DNA from 2 places in the Paraburkholderia sp. SARCC-3016 genome. Region 2 is predicted to be linked to the other one. Evidence: predicted binding sites of a transcription regulator. Region 2 holds the regulator's gene; the other holds the start of a gene.
What was found. Region 2 encodes HrcA, which represses chaperone genes, less so after heat shock. Its sites were predicted from a motif close to TTAGCACTCNNNNNNNNNGAGTGCTAA; they were not measured.
Positions count from the first base shown of each region.

Region 1: rpoH (RNA polymerase sigma factor RpoH) is a predicted target of HrcA. The motif match lies at 1,935-1,961, and genes of this name have one in related genera.

Region 1 is NZ_JAVHZD010000034.1:39,848-45,064, reverse strand. It holds gene QYH69_RS28580 (cytochrome ubiquinol oxidase subunit I) at 1-343, opposite strand, end outside; gene cydP (cytochrome oxidase putative small subunit CydP) at 333-599, opposite strand; gene rpoH (RNA polymerase sigma factor RpoH) at 940-1,875, opposite strand; gene QYH69_RS28565 (acyloxyacyl hydrolase) at 2,241-2,804, shown strand; gene QYH69_RS28560 (nuclear transport factor 2 family protein) at 2,849-3,232, shown strand; gene leuA (2-isopropylmalate synthase) at 3,487-5,175, opposite strand.
Region 2 is NZ_JAVHZD010000003.1:63,002-68,218, reverse strand. It holds gene recN (DNA repair protein RecN) at 1-794, opposite strand, end outside; gene QYH69_RS04380 (NAD kinase) at 909-1,814, opposite strand; gene hrcA (heat-inducible transcriptional repressor HrcA) at 2,126-3,160, shown strand; gene hemH (ferrochelatase) at 3,353-4,423, shown strand; gene QYH69_RS04365 (RNA-binding S4 domain-containing protein) at 4,558-4,965, shown strand; gene QYH69_RS04360 (hypothetical protein) at 4,937-5,098, opposite strand.

The sequences.
Region 1 (5,217 bases), on a different contig from region 2:
GCCCCACGAACGTCGATTCGAGGAAGAAGGCCATCAGTCCTTCGACGGCAAGCGGCACGCCGAAAATGTCGCCGACGTAGTGCGAGTAGTACGACCAGTTCGTGCCGAACTGGAACTCGAGCGTGAGACCGGTGGTGACGCCCATCGCGAGGTTGATGCCGAAGAGCTTGCCCCAGAACTGGGTCATATCCTTGTAGATCTGTTTGCCGGTCATCACGTAGACCGACTCCATGATCACAAGCAGCCACGACAGCCCGAGCGTGAGCGGTACAAACAGAAAATGGTAGAGCGCCGTAACGGCGAACTGAAGACGCGAAAGATCGACGACTTCGCTAACGGGCATGGTGATCACCTTCGGACGGATTCGATGCGGGCACCGACAGTAGTGCCTGTGCGACTTGTTCAGGCGGCAGCGACATGTGCTGCGCCTGCGGATGGTTGAAAAATGCAAACTTGAGCGCGAACAGCAATGCAAACTTGATGGCGAGGACGATCGCGATATCGCGTGCGAAGGTCGGGCCGCGCGCCCAGCCTGCGATGCGCGTCCATGTCCACGATGCGGCTCGCATTGGGTTCCTGAGATTCAGCGTGATGATCATGATCGGTTGACAGCGACGTCACCCGGCCGCCCGCGCATCGACGCGCGGCGCTTGCCGGATGCATAACGATTCTAGGAGCGCGTTTGCCTTCGCGCGTGCGATGCGCTGCGGCATGAAGTCGCGAAGGCATCCTTACGATAGAAGTATTGTGATCCGGGTTGCGCCAGGTCAAGGAAACGCAACGTGGGCAACGTCGACGATGCGGATGTGATGCGAGCGGAGACAAAAAAGCCCCGCCGGTCTTTCGAGGGCGGGGCTTTCTGAATGCGTTAACGAATGTTCAGGCGAACCTTCGTTGCTGCGGTAGGTGGTGTGCCGGGCCTAGCCCGGCATTCATGCGTTATGCGTATTCGGCGAGCGCACTGCGCATCTTCTTCATCGCACTTGCTTCGATCTGACGGATCCGTTCCGCCGATACGCCGAATTCATCCGCGAGTTCGTGCAGCGTCGAGCCGCCCGAGCCATCGTCTTCGACTTGCAGCCAGCGCGCTTCGATAATCCGGCGGCTGCGCGCGTCGAGCGACTCCAGCGCGGAAGCGATGCCGTCGCTGTGCAGCTTGTCGCGCTGGCGCTGGGCCAGCACCGCCGTCGGCTCGCTGTGCGAGTCGGCGAGGTAGGCGATCGGTGCGAACGACTCCTCGCCGTCCTCGATCTGTCCTTCGAGCGCGACATCGCCACCAGACAGCCGCGTTTCCATCTCCGCGACTTCCTCGCGCTTCACGTTCAGTTCTTTCGCGAGGCCTTCGATTTCGTCCGGCGTGAACGCCTGCAAACCCTGCTTGTGGCTGCGCAGATTGAAGAACAGCTTGCGCTGCGCCTTCGTCGTGGCGACCTTCACCATGCGCCAGTTGCGCAGGATGTATTCGTGGATCTCGGCCTTGATCCAGTGCATGGCGTACGAGACGAGACGCACGTTCTGCTCGGGATCGAAGCGTTTGACCGCCTTCATCAGACCGATGTTGCCTTCCTGAATCAGATCCGCGTGCGGCAGGCCATAGCCGAGGTAATTGCGTGCGATCGACACCACGAGCCGCAGGTGCGACAGAACGAGCCGCCGTGCGGATTCGAGGTTGTTCTGCTCGCGAAACTCCGTCGCGAATTGCCGCTCTTCCGCCGGCGTCAGCATCGGAATCCGGTTCACGGCCTGGATGTAGGCGTCGATATTGCCCAGCTGCCCGGGCAGAAGAGAAGCGTGCGCGAGCGTCAGTGCACCTGCCGAGCCGGCCTTAGCCGACAACGGGCTGAGAGTATTCGGAAGGGTCATTGCGTTACTCACGTAGCGTACTCCTTTGGGTCAGACAAAACGCCGTGTTTTAAGCGGCGCCACCATGGATGTTAGCACTCAAGTCTACCGAGTGCTAACACTTAGAGGCCCTAGGGTCATCCAAGTTCCCGCTTTTCCTATTGAAATCCAAATCTCAATAGCATTGTACCTTGCCTGCGAGATTTGCCCTAGCAGGTTAGGATTCATCCGCACTGCGGTTGTGGACATATAAGGCGCATGATCCGTATGCAAACCGCAGAAACCCGTGGCGGCGGTGGGGCGGCATATATAGGGAACGATACATGCTGCTGTCTCAAAAATAAGTCGCTTTGCTCTTAATTCACTTAAGGTTCAACCTGCCAAATTCAGGGCGCAAGATGAACGAAAACAAAGAGTTTTGGCGTGATCTGGTACTAAAAAGTGTTTGCGCAGCCACTTTTCTCGGTCTATCCGGAGCTGCGGCGGCTGATCAGTTTGGCGTTCAGATAGCGGGCGGCTGGGCCGATCGCCACACGAGCAAGGCCGACCTCGGCTTCGTGTGGGACCCCAACCTGACGTGGTGGCAAATGGGAGACTGGCATTTCTCGCTGGTCGGCGAGGCGCACGCGGCCTGGTGGAATACCGGCGAAGGAAACGTCAACAGGAACATCGGCGAATTCGGTGTCACGCCGGTCGTCCGATTCGTCAAGACGAGCGGATGGATACGGCCGTACCTCGAAGCCGGTATCGGCGTTCGACTGCTTACCCACGCGCGGCAATCCACCAATTTCACGATGAGCTCTGCGTTCCAGTTCGCGGATATGGTGGGGGTCGGCTTCGGCCTTGGCGAGAAACAGCATTACCAGGTCGGCTATCGCTTTCAGCACCTGTCCAACGCCAGTATCAAAGAGCCCAATCCTGGTATAAATTTCCAGCAAATCTACGTGCAGTACAACTTCTGACAACCGCGGCCGCTTTCGGCTCCGTCGGTGAAGGGGCGAATGCGATGGCCGCTAAAGTGATCGAGGCGATTCGCGGGCTCGAACGCGAGCGCTTTCGGGCGATGGTCGACGGCAATGGGCCGCAGCTCGACGCGTTGCTGTCGGACAGCGTGATCTACGTCCATACGAACGGCAAACGCGAGACGAAGCAGCAGTTCATCGACGCAATCACCGCGGGCCGCCGTCGCTATCGCCAGATCGAGATCCAGTCGCAGGACGTGCTGCCGGTCGGGCGCGAAACCTGTGTGGTCACCGGGCGTGCGTTGATCGAAATGGAAGCGAACAACGGCGCTCTACTCTTTCCAATTGCTTACACCGCGATCCAGGCTCAGGAAGAAGGGCAGTGGCGGTTGATCGCCTGGCAGGCGACGCGCTGCGCGCTCGAGTAACGACGGGCGGGTGCTCCCGTTGCGATGACCGTTTTCCATTTCACGCTGTCACTGCTGTTCCGGTCGCGTCTTGTGGACGGACCATTTACGCGCGGCAATCCGGTCCGAACTGCCCGCGTCGCGCTTCCTCCGCGCTTCCTCCGCGCTTCATTCCCGCTTCATTCGCGCTTCCCCAGTGCACCTCGTTGCGCCGCCTGCCTGCTTCGGCCTCTTCCGACGCCCCTTCTTCGTTTCGTACGCGTGTCGACGCGACGTCAGGCCGCAACCCTGATCCGCTCGGGCGACAGCCATGCGGCGCAGCGGTTGATTCCGCTAACCACCGCATCGATGATCGCCGTCGACTCGTCGTCGGCGATGCCGGCGCCGTGCCGAAGCGTATCGTCGCCGACGCGACAGCCTACGAAGACCGCGACCCGGCCGTCGATCGCGCGCACGGTTTCGCATGAGGTGACTTCGATGTGCCGTCCGGCGGCCGTGGCGATTTCACTGGCGATATGTCGCGCGTAGGCGTCGTGCGTGCCGCCGGCGGATGACCGTGTTTCCGCCACGGTCGCTGCCGCTGCCGCGCCGATGCGAATCGCGCGGCCTTCCCAATGCACGCTTTGCGCATCGACACGCCGCGCAGGCCCGGCAACCTCGAGGTATTCGCGTGCGAAGAGTGCGCAGATCGCTTCCGCGCTGACTTCGGCGCCCGACTGGTCCGCGACCGCCTGCACCGCATGGCTGAACTCGATCTGCACCCGGCGCGGCGGCGCGAAGCCCATTGCGCGCTCGAGCAGATAGGTGGCCCCGCCTTTGCCCGACTGGCTGTTGACGCGAATCACCGCGTCGTAGCTGCGCCCGACGTCGGCCGGATCGATCGGCAGATACGGCACTTCCCACACCGCATCGGGCGCCTGCCGCGCAAAGCCCTTGCGGATCGCATCCTGGTGCGAGCCCGAGAAGGCGGTGTAGACGAGGTCGCCCGCGTATGGATGGCGCGGATGCACGGGAATCTGATTGCATCGCTCGACGACACGGCGCACGGCGTCGATATCGGAGAAATCGAGGCCCGGATCGATGCCCTGCGTATAGAGGTTCAGCGCGAGCGTGACGAGATCGACGTTGCCGGTGCGCTCGCCGTTGCCGAACAGGCACCCTTCGATGCGATCGGCGCCGGCCATCAGCGCGAGCTCCGCGGCCGCGACCGCGGTGCCGCGATCGTTATGCGGATGTACCGAAAGCACGATGCTGTCGCGGTAGCCGAGATTACGGTCCATCCATTCGATCTGGTCCGCGTAGACATTCGGCGTGGCCGCTTCGACGGTGGCCGGCAGGTTCACGATCATCTTGTGCTCGCGCGTCGGCCGCCATGTCTGCGCGACCGCGTCGCACACTTCTCGCGCAAACGCGAGCTCGGTCATGCTGAAGGTTTCCGGCGAGTATTGATAGGTCCAGCGCGTGTGCGGCCGCGCGTCGGCGTACTCGCGGATGAGCCGCGTGCCGTCGACGGCGAGCGCCTTCACCTGCTCCTTCGTCTGGTTGAACACGATCTTGCGGAACGACGGGCAGATCGCGTTGTACAGATGCACGATCGCGCGCGGCGCGCCTTGGAGCGCGTCGAACGTGCGCGCGATCAGATCCTCGCGCGACTGCACGAGCACTTCGATCGTCACATCGTCGGGGATGCGCGACTCGTCGATCAGCTTGCGAATGAAATCGAAGTCGGTCTGCGATGCGGACGGAAATCCGACTTCGATTTCCTTGAAGCCGATCGCGACGAGCATCTCGAAGAATTCGAGCTTCTGCGCAATGCTCATCGGCTCGATCAGCGACTGGTTGCCGTCGCGCAGGTCGGTGCTCATCCAGATCGGCGCGTGCGCGATCGTGCGGCTCGGCCATTTGCGGCCGTTCAAACGGACGGCGGGGAAGGGACGGTATTTCTCGGCAGGGTTGTTCAACATGATGGGTGGCCTCGTTCGTTCAGTCGTATGCGATGGGGTGTG
Region 2 (5,217 bases):
TCGATGTCGGCCAGATCGCGCAGCTTCGAGATGATCGCACCGAGGTGCGTGATCATCGCGTCGTCCGATTCGGACAATGCGCCGAGTGCGCCCTGCACGCCGTCGATCAGGCTGGCCGAATGCGACAGGCGCCGGTGTTCGCTGTTCACTTCTTCCCATTCGCCGGGCTGCGGTGCGAGCTTGTCGAGCTCGGCGAGCTGCCAGGCGAGCCGTTCGCGCTCGAGCTGCAGTTCGCGGTCGCGCGACTGCGCATGCTCGACCGCTTGCGCTGCTTCGCGCCAGTTGCGCCAGCTGCGCGATACGGCAGCGGCCATGTCGCCGAGTCCCGCGTGCGTGTCGAACAGCTCGCGCTGCGCGTCGGGGCGCATCAGCAATTGATGCGCATGCTGGCCGTGGATGTCGACGAGCATTTCGCCGACTTCGCGCAACTGCGCGAGCGTCGCCACCGTGCCGTTGATGAACGCGCGCGAGCGGCCGTTCGCGTCGATCACGCGGCGCAGCAGCACGGTGCCGTCCTGCATTCCGCCGTCTTCGGCTTGAGCTGCGAATGCGTGCTCGTCGAGCCACTGGTCGACGAGCGCGTGCGTGTCGAATTCCGCGGTGATGTCGGCGCGTGTCTCGCCGGTGCGCACGACGCTCGCGTCGGCGCGAGCGCCGAGCGCCAGCGCGAGCGCGTCGATCAGAATCGACTTGCCGGCGCCGGTTTCACCGGAGAAGACCGTAAAGCCGCTGTCGAATTCGAGGTCGAGTGCGGCGACGATGACGAAATCGCGAATCGAGAGGTGGCGAAGCATGGAGTCGGCTTGTTCGTGGTGTCCGGCAGCGTGCAGGTTCAGTTTGGGGATGCGGGCGGGTGGCTTCGGTTCGTGCGGCGTGGCCGGCTTCAGTGATCTGGCATGCTTGCCGGATTACTGCTCTTCTTCATCGTTCTCATGTGACGGATATTCGTTCCAGTGCAGCTTCTTGCGCAGCGTCGCGTAGTAGCTGTACCCGACCGGATGCAGGAACGGCACCATGTGGCGCGAGCGCCGCACCTCGATCGTGTCGCTCAGTTCGAGCGATGTGAACGACTGCATGTCGAAATTCACGTTGACGTCGCGGCCCGACACGATCTGAATGCTGACATTCGAATGGTCCGGCAGCACGATCGGGCGGTTCGACAGCGCATGCGGCGCGATCGGCACGAGTACGATGCCGTCGAGCTGCGGATGCAGGATCGGCCCGTTCGTCGAAAGCGCATAGGCGGTCGAACCGGTCGGCGTGGCGACGATGAGGCCGTCCGAGCGCTGGTTGTACATGAAGCGGCCATCCACCGAGACGCGCAGTTCCACCATGCCCGACACGCCGCTGCGGTTCACGACGACGTCGTTGAAAGCGAGCGCATGATAGAGCGGCTCGCCCGCGCGCATGATGCGTGCCTCGAGCAGCGTGCGCTCCTCCCGTTCGAAACTGCCGCCGAGCATCTGTACGACGATCTTCTGCATGTCCGAGATCGGGATGTCGGTAATGAAGCCGAGGCGGCCGTGGTTGATGCCGATCAACGGTGTCTTGTACGGTGCGAGCTGGCGGCCGATGCCGAGCATCGTGCCGTCGCCGCCCAGCACGACCGCGACGTCGGCACGCGCGCCGATTTCCGCGGGCCGCAGCGCCGGATAGCCGGTGACCCCGATCTCCTCCGCGATCTGCGCCTCGAATACGACGTCGAACCCGCGCCTGGCGATGCAGGACGCGAGTTGCATCAGCGGCTCGCCGATGCCGGGCGTCTGGGGGCGCCCGACGAGCGCAACGGTCTTGAACTGGCTGGTAACTTGCATGCCGGCATTACACCATAGCTGCGGGCCGAAAAGAACCGTCGCCCCGCGCCGGAAGAGCCGTCGCGGCGGGCCGATGGAGTTGTCGTTGCTGGCGCCGGCGCGCGGGAGCGCCGCTGTCTTGCGTGTAGCCGATTATCGTTAGAATGGTGAAGCGCTGATGACAACGGCCGGCGCTTGTCCTTGCAAGCGCGCGAGCGACGGCCTTCGCGGTGCGCTTCGCATGGCGCGGCGGCGCAATGCGTTGCGGGGTGCGTGTTGCAGGTACGCTTAACGCTCGCGGCAGCGTCGTCATTGAGCTAAAATTTTTCGCCATGTTAGATCCTCGCGCACAAACCCTCCTCAAAACGCTGATCGAGCGGTATATCGCCGAAGGTCAGCCGGTAGGCTCGCGCACGTTGTCGCGGTTCTCCGGGCTCGAACTGAGCCCGGCCACCATCCGCAACGTGATGTCCGACCTCGAGGAGCTCGGTCTCGTGATCAGCCCGCATACGTCGGCTGGACGCATTCCGACGCCGCGCGGTTACCGGCTTTTCGTCGACACGATGCTGACCGTCGAATCGGTCGCCGATGAAGAGGCCGTGACACGGGCTGTCAAAAAGACGCTGCAGCCCGACACGCTGCAGGCCGGCGAGCCGCAAAAAATCGTCGCGGCCGCGGCGAGCGTGCTGTCCAACCTTTCCCAGTTCGCCGGCGTCGTGCTGACGCCGCGGCGCAGCCACGTATTCAAGCAGATCGAATTCATGCGTTTGTCCGACAAGCGCATCCTGCTCATCATCGTGACGCCCGAAGGCGACGTGCAGAACCGCATGATGGCGACGCAGCGCGACTATTCGCCGGCCGAACTCATCGAAGCCTCGAACTACATCAACGCGCATTTCGCCGGGTTGTCGTTCGACGAAGTGCGCCGCCGGCTGCGCGAAGAGATCGACCAGCTGCGCGGCGACATGACGACGCTGATGCATGCGGCCGTCACGGCGAGTACCGACGAAACCGATACGGGCGAAACCGTATTGATTTCGGGTGAACGCAAACTGCTCGAGGTGGCCGACCTTTCGTCGGACATGGCGCGGCTGCGCAAGCTGTTCGATGTGTTCGACCAAAAGACGAGCCTCCTTCAATTGCTCGACGTATCGAGCCACGCGCAAGGCGTGCAGATTTTCATCGGCGGAGAGTCGAATCTCGTGCCGATCGAGGAAATGAGCGTCGTAACCGCGCCGTACGAAGTGAACGGCACGATCGTCGGTACGCTCGGCGTAATCGGGCCGACCCGCATGGCTTATAACCGTGTGATTCCGATTGTCGATATCACTGCGCGCCTGCTTTCGTTGACGTTGAGCCAGCAGTAGAGCCGCAGGCGCGTGGCTGTGCGGCGTGCCGCACATTTTCATGCATGTGCCTGCCTTCATGATGCTGCGTTGTGCGGTGCCTGCCAATCTGCCGAATGGCTAGCTTTCGGTCATGAAACGCGCCGCTATAATGGCCTTCACCTGAAACGCTTGTCGTTCGCCCCGCAGCCCTTCGCCTTTAATTCGTTACCTATGCACTTCGATCTCGAGCGGCCTCTGCAGTCTGCTGTCGCGCACCGCGTCGCGGTCCTGCTGATCAACCTTGGCACGCCCGATGCGCCGACGGCGGGCGCGGTGCGGCGCTATCTCGCTCAGTTCCTGTCCGATCCGCGCGTGGTCGAAATTCCGGCGATGCTGTGGCAAATCATTCTCCGCACGGTGATTCTGCCGTTTCGCAGCCCGGCATCGGCGAAGAAGTATGCAGCGGTATGGATGCCCGAAGGGTCGCCGCTCAGGGTCTACACCGAGAAACAGGTGGAAGGCCTGCGCCAGTTGCTGCACGCGAACGACTACGCGGTGATCGTCGACTATGCGATGCGCTACGGCACGCCCGACATCCCGGCCATGCTGAATCAGCTGAAGCTGGCGGGCGCCGAGCGGGTGTTGCTGATGCCGATGTATCCGCAGTACTCGTCCTCGACTACCGCCACCGCGTTCGACGCGGCGTTCGGCGCGTTAAAACGGATGCGCAATCAACTCGAGATCCGCACTGTGCGCCACTATGCCGATCATCCCGCGTATATCGCCGCGCTGGCGGCGCAAGTGAAGCATTACTGGCACGCGCACGGACGTCCGGATTTCGCGGCGGGGGACAAGCTGGTGTTGAGTTTTCACGGCGTGCCCAAACGTACGCTGGACCTTGGCGACCCGTACCACGAGCAATGTCAGCAAACGGCGTCGCTGCTCATGCATGCGCTGGAACTGACACCGGTCGAGTGCCGGGTCACGTTTCAGTCGCGCTTCGGCAAGGCTGAATGGCTTCAGCCTTATACCGCTCCGACGGCCAAAGAACTCGGTGCGGCCGGCGTGCGTCGTATCGATGTGTTTTGCCCAGGATTTACCGCCGACTGCCTTGAGACGATCGAGGAGATCGGCATGGAAGTGCGCGACGAATTCGTGCATGCGGGCGGCAAGGAGTTTCACCGCATTGCTTGCCTGAATGCCTCGCCCGCGTGGATCGCCGCGCTTGGCGAAATTGTCGCGCAACATTTGCAGGGATGGCCGGTGCAGGAGAGTGCGCGGCAAGCAGCGGTGGCATCGTAAGCGAAGTCTGCTGGTGCTGGTGCTGGCGCGTGCAGCGGGCATGCTGTCTGCACCCGTCACCCGGTAACGTGCTTCTGCTTCTGCTCCTGCACACGCGACACGTCAAAACGCACGAGGCGTTCGAACGACAGAAGATGAACTACAAGATTTCGACTGAACCCGGCGCGCGATTGCGCATCGATAAATGGTTGTGGGCGGCGCGCTTCTTCAAGACGCGTTCGCTGGCGGCGGATGCAGTCGAGAAGGGCCGGGTGCGCATCGGCGGTGCGAGCGTCAAACCCGCGAAGGACGTGCGCGTGGGCGATCTCGTTGAAATTGAAATCGAGCGGATTGTCTGGCAGGTGCAGGTGTTGGGCGTGTGCGAGGTGCGCGGGCCGGCCCCGGTCGCTCAGTCGCTTTACGCGGAAACGGACGAAGGCCGGACGAAGCGGCAGGCGGAACTCGAACGGCGCAAGCACTTTCGGGAGCCGACGGCCGCGTTGCACGGCCGGCCGACGAAGCGCGACCGGCGCGTTATCGACAAATTTTCAGGTGGGGATTGAACAGCGACTCCATCGTCGCGTGCACACCACCGTATTCTGTGGTGTGGTCGTTGACGGCGCCGGACATGCAGATGGTCGTGGTTCCCGCGATGAGCACCAAGGCGACCACCGATATTGCGAAGGTCAGTTTCACGGTACTCCCCCAGGAGATGCCAAACGGGAAACGGGCGGTTCACGGTGGTAAGCGATACGTCAGATTAGGGTAAACATGCCTTTTCTGGCGTTCTCAATGAGTTTAGGTCACTCGCGCAT